Regions from separate parts of the Streptomyces sp. NBC_00885 genome, predicted to be linked through region 1. Evidence: riboswitches for the same ligand, from Rfam matches in the RefSeq annotation. Region 1 holds a riboswitch; the other holds the start of a gene.

The links. Region 1 has a riboswitch for thiamine pyrophosphate ahead of OHA61_RS09965 (thiamine ABC transporter substrate binding subunit). Riboswitches for the same ligand answer to the same signal wherever they lie in the genome.
Region 2: another riboswitch for thiamine pyrophosphate. It lies ahead of thiO (glycine oxidase ThiO); the one in region 1 lies ahead of OHA61_RS09965 (thiamine ABC transporter substrate binding subunit).

The regions. Positions count from the first base shown of each region.
Region 1 is NZ_CP108796.1:2,296,213-2,300,480, reverse strand. It holds gene OHA61_RS09980 (alpha/beta hydrolase family protein) at 1-790, shown strand, start outside; gene OHA61_RS09975 (DUF6233 domain-containing protein) at 926-1,267, opposite strand; gene rlmN (23S rRNA (adenine(2503)-C(2))-methyltransferase RlmN) at 1,529-2,635, shown strand; TPP riboswitch at 2,655-2,779, shown strand; gene OHA61_RS09965 (thiamine ABC transporter substrate binding subunit) at 2,848-3,939, shown strand; gene OHA61_RS09960 (ABC transporter permease) at 4,002-4,268, shown strand, end outside.
Region 2 is NZ_CP108796.1:6,435,619-6,439,886, forward strand. It holds gene pknB (Stk1 family PASTA domain-containing Ser/Thr kinase) at 1-473, opposite strand, end outside; gene OHA61_RS29160 (thiazole synthase) at 790-1,584, opposite strand; gene thiS (sulfur carrier protein ThiS) at 1,590-1,808, opposite strand; gene thiO (glycine oxidase ThiO) at 1,805-2,977, opposite strand; TPP riboswitch at 2,975-3,087, opposite strand; gene OHA61_RS29175 (NAD(P)/FAD-dependent oxidoreductase) at 3,219-4,268, shown strand, end outside.

The DNA.
Region 1 (4,268 bases):
GCCGGCCGCCACGCTCCCGCTGCACGTCCGCAGCGCGGGTGAGACCTTGCTGGGACTCCTCCACCTGCCACCAGGGCCCGGTCCGCACCCGGTGGTGGTGCTGTTGCATGGATTCCCGGGGAACGAGCGCAACTTCGACCTTGCGCAGGCGCTGCGCCGCGCGGGCTACGCCACCGCGGTCTTCCACTACCGGGGCTCCTGGGGCGTCGGCGGCACGTACGCGTGGTGCCACGTCCTCGAAGACAGCGCCCGCGTCGTCGCCGCGCTGCGTGAGCCGGGCACCGTGGCCGAGCATCGGCTGGATCCGGGGAGGCTTGCGGTCGTAGGCCACAGCATGGGGGGTTTCGCAGCGCTGATGACCGCCGCCGCGGATTCGCAGGTGTGCGCCGTCGCCTCTGTCGCGGGCTTCGACCTCGGTGCGGTCGGAGCCAGATGCCGGACGGACCCCGTAGCCCGGGCCGCGTTCGTGACGGCGTTTGAAAAGGAGTTGCTCCCACTGCGGGGCACGAGTGGGGAGGCACTGGTATCGGAGATTGAGAGCACTGGTGTCGAGTGGAGCCTTGCTCGGCTGGCCCCGCGACTCGCCGATCGGCCCGTGCTCCTCGTCGGTACAGGGCTGGATGATGTGGCCCCGGTCCAGATCCACCATGAACCTGTGGTCGCCGCGTACGCGAAGTACGCAGTTCCCCGTCTCGAACATCGGGTCTTCATGACGGATCACTCTCTGTCCGACCACCGCGTGGCACTGGCCAGGGCTGTGATCGACTTTATTGACCGGAGCGTGGTGTAGCGAGGTAGCCCGGGAGCGCGACGGCGGATGATGCGGCAGGGACGTCCACAGCCGGAACAGGGCCGGCGCCCCGGTTGCGCGGTGCAAGACGATCGGTGCATTGCCCACGTCTTGGGGCTGTGACGGCTGCGCGGTTCACAGCACGCCGAGGTCTGTGTCTGGTCGGCAGTACGGGCATGCCGTGATTCCGTCTTCTGTGATTGCGCGGAGTGCCTGCTCGCGGGTCAGCCGTTTCGTGGGGTTGCCGGCCATGCGGCAGTCGATCGTGTGCACCGCGTCCGGGCTGGGTTTGCCACCTGCCCGTAGCATCGACAGCTTCCATGCAGGCTCGCGTGGGGGCAGAGTGCGTGCCGCGCGCGCAGCGGCTGCCTCCTGGCGCTCCAGTTCCGCGATGGATTCGTCGGTGCGGCGCAGTTGCCACGCGAGCCACTGGCGGACGCTGCGCAGGCGGTCCAGTCGAGGCATCTGTTCGGACATGTGTTCGAGTCTAGGTCGCGACCGTGCTGGTCCGACAGGGAGGCCACGGCGGGGGAGAGGTTCGCCATGCCGTCGTCGTCGGCCCCAGTAGGTTCGCTCGCGCTCCCCGCTGGCCCCCTGGCCAGCCAGAACGCTCTCCGGGCTGGGCCGTCTGTGGGCCGTCTGAGGGTGCCCACCAGTGACCGACAACGACCGACAACGCCCACCCCGCAAGCCGACGGCCCCAGGTCACGGGAATCCTTCTGCGACACTGGTGGGACCATGCCCAAGCCCGGAGAACTCACTTTCGTCGCGCCCCGCGGTGCCAAGAAGCCCCCGCGGCATCTCGCCGACCTCACGCCCGCCGAGCGCAAGGACGCCGTCGCCGCGATCGGCGAGAAGCCGTTTCGTGCCAAGCAGCTCTCGCAGCACTACTTCGCGCGGTACGCCCACGACCCCACCCAATGGACCGACATCCCCGCGTCCGCGCGCGAGAAGCTCGCCGCCGAGCTGCTGCCGGATCTTATGTCCGTCGTGCGGCACATCTCGTGCGACGAGGACACCACCCGTAAGACCCTGTGGCGGCTTCACGACGGCACGCTTGTCGAGTCCGTGCTCATGCGCTACCCGGACCGGGTGACCATGTGCATCTCCTCGCAGGCCGGCTGCGGGATGAACTGCCCCTTCTGCGCCACCGGGCAGGCGGGGCTCGACCGCAATCTGTCGACCGCCGAGATCGTGCACCAGATCGTCGACGGGATGCGCGCCCTGCGTGACGGCGAGGTGCCCGGAGGCCCGGCGCGGCTGTCCAACATCGTCTTCATGGGCATGGGCGAGCCGCTCGCCAACTACAAGCGGGTCGTCGGCTCCATCCGCCGTCTCACCGACCCCGAGCCGGACGGTCTCGGTCTCTCGCAGCGCGGGATCACCGTCTCCACCGTCGGTCTGGTGCCCGCGATGCTGCGCTTCGCCGACGAGGGCTTCAAGTGCCGCCTCGCCGTCTCGCTGCACGCGCCGGACGACGAGCTGCGTGACACCCTGGTCCCGGTCAACACGCGCTGGAAGGTCCGCGAGGTCCTGGACGCGGCATGGGAGTACGCGGAGAAGTCAGGCCGCCGTATCTCCATCGAATACGCTCTGATCAGGGACATCAATGATCAGGCATGGCGGGGCGATCTGCTGGGCCGCCTGCTCAAGGGCAAGCGCGTCCACGTGAATCTGATCCCGCTCAACCCGACGCCGGGCTCGAAGTGGACGGCATCGCGCCCCGAGGACGAAAAGGCCTTCGTGGAGGCGATCGCGGCCCACGGCGTGCCCGTGACCGTACGGGACACCCGTGGCCAGGAGATCGACGGAGCGTGCGGACAGCTCGCGGCGTCCGAGCGGTAGTCTGGGCTCGAACATTTGCATATTCCGACAGGGGAGCGCCACAGCGCTGAGAGTGCGGCACATGCTTGGAAACAAGCACGTGGTCGCAGACCCTCTGAACCTTGCCCAGGTCATTCTGGGTAGGAAGTTCGGTCATCACTCAAGCTGTTGCGCCCTGCTCACGCCATGTGAGCAGGGCCGCGTCTCTTCCTGGTCACTCCAGGAGGAATTCAGTGAGCACCACCAAGAAGGTGGCGGTTTCCGCCATCGCCGTCGCGCTCGGCGTCTCGACGCTCGCCGCGTGCGGGGAGTCCGAGGACTCCGCCACGGGCAGCGGTCCGAAGTCCAAGACCGTGACGCTCGTCAGCCATGACTCGTTCGTCGCCTCGCCCGCCGTACTGAAGCAGTTCACCAAGGAGACCGGCTACACGGTCAAGGTGCTCCAGAGCGGCGACGCCGGCGCCGCCCTCAACAAGGAGATCCTCACCAAGGGCTCCCCGCAGGGCGATGTCTTCTTCGGCGTCGACAACACCCTCCTCTCGCGCGCCCTGGACAACGACCTGTTCACGCCGTACGAGGCCAAGGGCCTGGACCAGGTGCCCGACGAGGTGCAGCTCGACAAGGACAAGCACCGCGTCACGCCCGTCGACACCGGCGACATCTGCGTCAACTACGACAAGAAGTACTTCGCCGACAAAAAGCTGGCTCCGCCGCAGTCCTTCGACGACCTGATCAAGCCCGAGTACAAGAACCTGCTGGTCACGGAGAACGCGGCGACCTCGTCGCCCGGCCTCGGCTTCCTCCTCGGCAGCATAGGCAAGTACGGCGAGGACGGCTGGCAGGACTACTGGAAGAAGCTGAAGAGCAACGGCGTCAAGGTCGTCGACGGCTGGGAGCAGGCGTACAACAACGAGTTCTCCGGTTCCGCCGGTGGCAAGAAGGCCAAGGCGGACCGCCCGCTGGTCGTCTCGTACGCCTCCAGCCCGCCGGCCGAGGTGGTCTTCGCCAAGCCGCAGCCGACCGAGGCGCCCACCGGCGTCGCGACCGGAACCTGCTTCCGTCAGACGGAGTTCGCGGGACTCCTGAGCGGCGCGAAGAACGAGGAGGGCGGCAAGGCCCTGCTGGACTTCCTGATCTCCAAGCAGTTCCAGGAGGACATGCCGCTCAACATGTTCGTCTACCCGGTGGTCAAGGGCGCGAAGCTGCCCGAGGCGTTCACCAAGTTCGGCGCCGTCGTCGACAAGCCGGAGACCGTCGCTCCCGACAAGATCGCCAAGAACCGTGAGCAGTGGGTCCAGTCATGGTCCTCGCTCGTAGTGAAGTAACGAAGTCCGTCCCGGGTTCCGTCCGCGGTTCCGTCCGGGGGAATGCGGCGCGGCTCGGGCTGATGGCCGGGCCCGCCGTGTTCTTCGCGGTCTTCTTCGCCTACCCCGTCGTCTCGATCGTCGGCCGCGGTCTCCAGGTCGACGGGGTATGGCAGTTCGGGCGGATCGGCGAGGTGCTGAGCCGTGCCGACATCCAGCGCGTGCTGTGGTTCACCGCCTGGCAGGCGCTCGCCTCCACCGCGCTCACGCTGCTGATCGCGCTGCCCGCAGCGTATGTCTTCGCTCGCTTCGACTTCCCGGGCAAGCAGCTGCTGCGGGCGGTGGTGACC
Region 2 (4,268 bases), 4.1 Mb from region 1:
GCGACCTTGACCCGGCCGTCGTCCCCTATCAGCACGTTCTCCGGCTTCATGTCCCGGTGGACGAAGCCGGCCCGGTGGGCCGCGCCGAGCGCCGCCAGCACGGGCTCCAGGATGTCGAGCGCCGCCCGCGGCTGGAGCGCCCCGCGCTCGCGCAGTACGTCGCGGAGTGTGCAGCCGGCGACGTACTCCATGGCTAGGTAGACGTACGCACCCTCGGCGCCCTGGTCGAAGACCGCGACCACATTGGGGTGGGCGAGGCGCGCCACGGACTTGGCCTCGCGGATGAAGCGCTCCACGAAGGAGGCGTCGGTGGCGAGGGCGGGGTGCATCACCTTGAGCGCGAGCACCCGGTCGAGCCGGGTGTCGACGGCCCGGTAGACCGTGGCCATACCGCCGACTGCGATGCGCGCGTCGACGCGGTAGCGGCCGTCGAGCACCTGCCCGACGAGGGGGTCCTTGAGGGTCGTATCCACGCGGGAGATTCTACGAGTCATGGCTGACGGGGCGGATGCGGTGGGGTGGGACCGGAGCGGTACTGCAGCCGAGCTGTGACGCGGGGCTCGTTCTTCGGGGCGGCTGCCCCCGAACCCCGTGCGCCTGCGGCGGGCTTTCCCCTACCCGCCCCTTCCCGAACTGGGGGCAGGCCCCCAGACCCCCGGTACGCGCTTCGCGCGTGTCCTCAAACGCCGGACGGGCTGAATTTCAGCCCCGCCGGCGTTTGAGGAGCGGGGTCTGGGGCGGAGCCCCAGTTCGGGAAGGGGCGGGGTGGGGAACAAGCCCGCGCAGCGGTCAGAACGCCGGGCGTTCCGGGTCCAGGGCCGCCCGGCCCTCGACCGGCGACGACGCCTCCGCGAAGTGCCGCCGCGGAATCCGCCCCGCCCGCCGCGCCAGCCGCCCCGCCTCCACCGCGTGCCGCATCGCCTCCGCCATCAGCACCGGCTCCTGCGCCCGGGTGACCGCCGATGCCAGCATCACCGCCGCGCAGCCCAGTTCCATCGCGAGCGCGGCGTCGGACGCCGTACCGGCCCCGGCGTCCAGAATCACCGGCACGCGCGCGTGCTCGACGATCAGCTGGAAGTTGTGCGGGTTGCGGATGCCCAGGCCGGAGCCGATCGGTGAGCCCAGAGGCATGATCGCCGCGCAGCCCACATCCTGGAGCTTCCGGGCCAGCACCGGGTCGTCGTTGGTGTACGGCAGCACCGTGAAGCCGTCGTCGACCAGGGTCTCCGCGGCCTCCAGCAGCTCGATCGGATCCGGCAGCAGCGTGCGCTCGTCCGCGACGACCTCCAGCTTGATCCAGTCCGTGCCGAGCGCCTCACGCGCGAGACGCGCGGTCAGGACGGCCTCGCCCGCGGTGAAGCAGCCCGCCGTATTGGGCAGGACCCGGATGTTCAGCTTCTCCAGGACGGACAGGACGGAGCCCTGGACGGTCGGATCGAGGCGCCGCATCGCGACGGTGGTGAGTTCTGTGCCGCTCGCGGCGAGGGAGCGTTCGAGTTTGTCGAGGCTGGGTGCCCCGCCCGTACCCATGATCAGCCGGGAGTTGAACGAGGTGTCGCCGATGGTCAGACGGTCGTCGGCCACCCTGCTCAGCCTCCCTGCACGGCGGTGAGAACCTCGACGCGATCGCCGTCGCCGAGCAGCGTGCCCGACCACTGGCCGCGCGGGACGACCGCCTCGTTGACGGCTGCGGCGACCCCGGACGGCGCGGCCGTGAGTGCCCCGACCAGGGTGTCCAGGGTGGTTCCGGCGGCGAGCTCGCGGGCCTCGCCGTTGACGGAGACGGAGATGGACACGGAGACGTTCATGCGGGCTGCTCCAGACGCACGGGAGAGAAACGCAGCGGCGTGAAGGCACGCGCCTCGTCCGGCAGCACGCCGGTCGCCAGCAGCTCGGCCAGCACATCGCCGGTGACGGGGGTCAGGAGCACCCCGTTGCGGTAGTGGCCGGTGGCCAGATGGAGACCGGGCAGGGCGCTCGGGCCGAGCAGCGGCGCATTGTCGGGGGAGGCGGGCCGCAGCCCTGCGCGGGTCTCGGTGAGCGGCAGCTCGGTGATGCCGGGCACCAGTTCGTGCGCGTCGCGCAGCAGCTCGTAGACCCCGCCGGCGGTGACCGTCCTGTCCCAGCCGAGTTCCTCGCTCGTCGCGCCGATCACCAGCTCGCCGTTCTCGCGCGGCACCAGATAGACATCGCTGCCGCGCACGACGGCCCGCACGGTCCGGGACAGGAAGGGGGCGTGCGTCCTGGGCACGGTCAGCCGCAGGACCTGGCCCTTTACCGGCCGTACGGGGGGAAGCACCTCTGCCGGTACGCCGCCCAGCAGGCCGCTGAGGCTGCCGCCCGCCAGGACGACCTGGTCCGCGGTGAGCTCCTCGCCTTCAGTCAGTACGGCTCCGGCCGCCCGGTCCCGTACCACCGAAAGCCGTTCGGCCCAGCCCCGGTGGAAGATCACCCCGGCGCGCTCGCAGGCCGTCACGAGCGCCCCTGCCAGCCGTCGCGGATCGACCTGATGGTCGCCGTCCACCCGCAGGCCCCCGCGTACGCCGGGCGCGAGCATCGGTTCGAGGCGACGGCACTCGCGCCCGCTCAGCCATTCAGACTCCAGGCCGGACCGGTGCTGGAGGGCGTGCAGTTCACGCAGATGCGCCCGGTCGTCGGCGTCGAGTGCGACGGCGAGCGTGCCGCATGCGCGGTAGCCGACCGACTGCCCGCTCGCCTCCTCCAGCTCGGCAACGAAGGCCGGATAGCGGCGCCCCGATTCGAGATTCAGGCCGAGCAGGGTCTGCTCTCCGTAGTGAAGCTCGGTGACGGCGGCCAGCATGCCCGCGGCGACCTGTGCGGCCCCGCCGCCCGGCTCGGGATCGGCGAGCGCAACCCGCAGTCCGCGCTGTGCGGCTCGCCAGGCCGTGACCAGACCGATGATTCCGCCCCCGATGACGAGGACGTCTGAAGTGCGCGTTTCGGAAATACGCGACATGGGCGTCCAGCCCCTCCCTTCGCCGGCATGACCCGGATCAGGTTCGTACGGTCGGAGGCCGCCCAGCCTCCCTCTCAGCCCGGTGCGTCCGGGCTCCCGCGAGTGCCTTACGGTGGCCACCCTAACCCCAGCCCTCAACTCGCAGTAAGGGAGCAGGCGCTGTGACGGTCGCCGGCGTGCGGCGGCGCGGGCGTCGCCGAACACGCTTCCTGACGGACAGTCAGATGCGTAAGGTTGCAGGGTGAGCGAGCAGCAGCAGACAGCACAGGCAGCGCGGCGCGTGGTCGTCGTCGGCGCGGGAATGGCCGGGGTCCAGACCGCCGTGGCCCTGCGCGAACAGGGCTTCACCGGACCCGTCATCCTGATCGGCGCCGAGCCCCACCAGCCGTACGACAGGCCGCCCCTCTCCAAGGCGATCCTGCTCGGCAAGGCCGAGGGCTCGGCCTTCGAGGTCGACTTCGAGGCACTCGGCATCGAGCTGCGGCTGGGCTGCGAGGTGCACGGCGTACGCCCGGACGATCATGAACTGGACACCGAGGCGGGAGCCGCCCCGTACGACGTCCTGGTCATCGCCAGCGGCGCGGAGCCGATCACGCTGCCGGGCGCCGAGGGCGTTGCCGGGGTTCATCTGCTGCGCACCCTCGACGATGCCGCACGGCTGCGCCCCGTCCTTGCCGAGCAGAACGACATAGTGGTCGTCGGCGCGGGCTGGATCGGCGCGGAATTCGCCACGGCCGCCCGCGAGGCCGGCTGCACCGTCACCGTCGTCGAGGCGGCCGACCGGCCGCTCGCGGGCGCCCTGCCCGCAGAGGTCGCCGCCCCGATGACCGACTGGTACGCGCAGTACGGCGTCGAACTCATCACCCACGCGCGCGTGGCCGGCATCGAGCCCGGAACGGTGATCCTCGCGGACGGCCGTGAGCTCGCGGCCGGAGCCGTGGTCGTCGGCATCGGCGCGCGCCCCGCCACCGGCTGGCTCGCGGGCTCCGGCATCGCGCTCGGCCCGGACGGCGCAATCACCGCGGACGAGCATCTGCGCACCTCGCTGCCCGATGTGTACGCGGTCGGCGACTGTGCCTCCTTCCCGTCCGGCCGCTACGGCGAACGGCTGCTCGTGCACCACTGGGACAACGCCCTGCAGGGGCCGCGCACGGTGGCCGCCAACGTCATCGCGAGCGCTCGCCGGGAGCCGGAGCAGATCTACGACCCGGTGCCGTACTTCTGGTCCGAACAGTTCGGCCGTTTCGTGCAGTACGCGGGCCACCACGCCACCGCCGACACGATGGTGTGG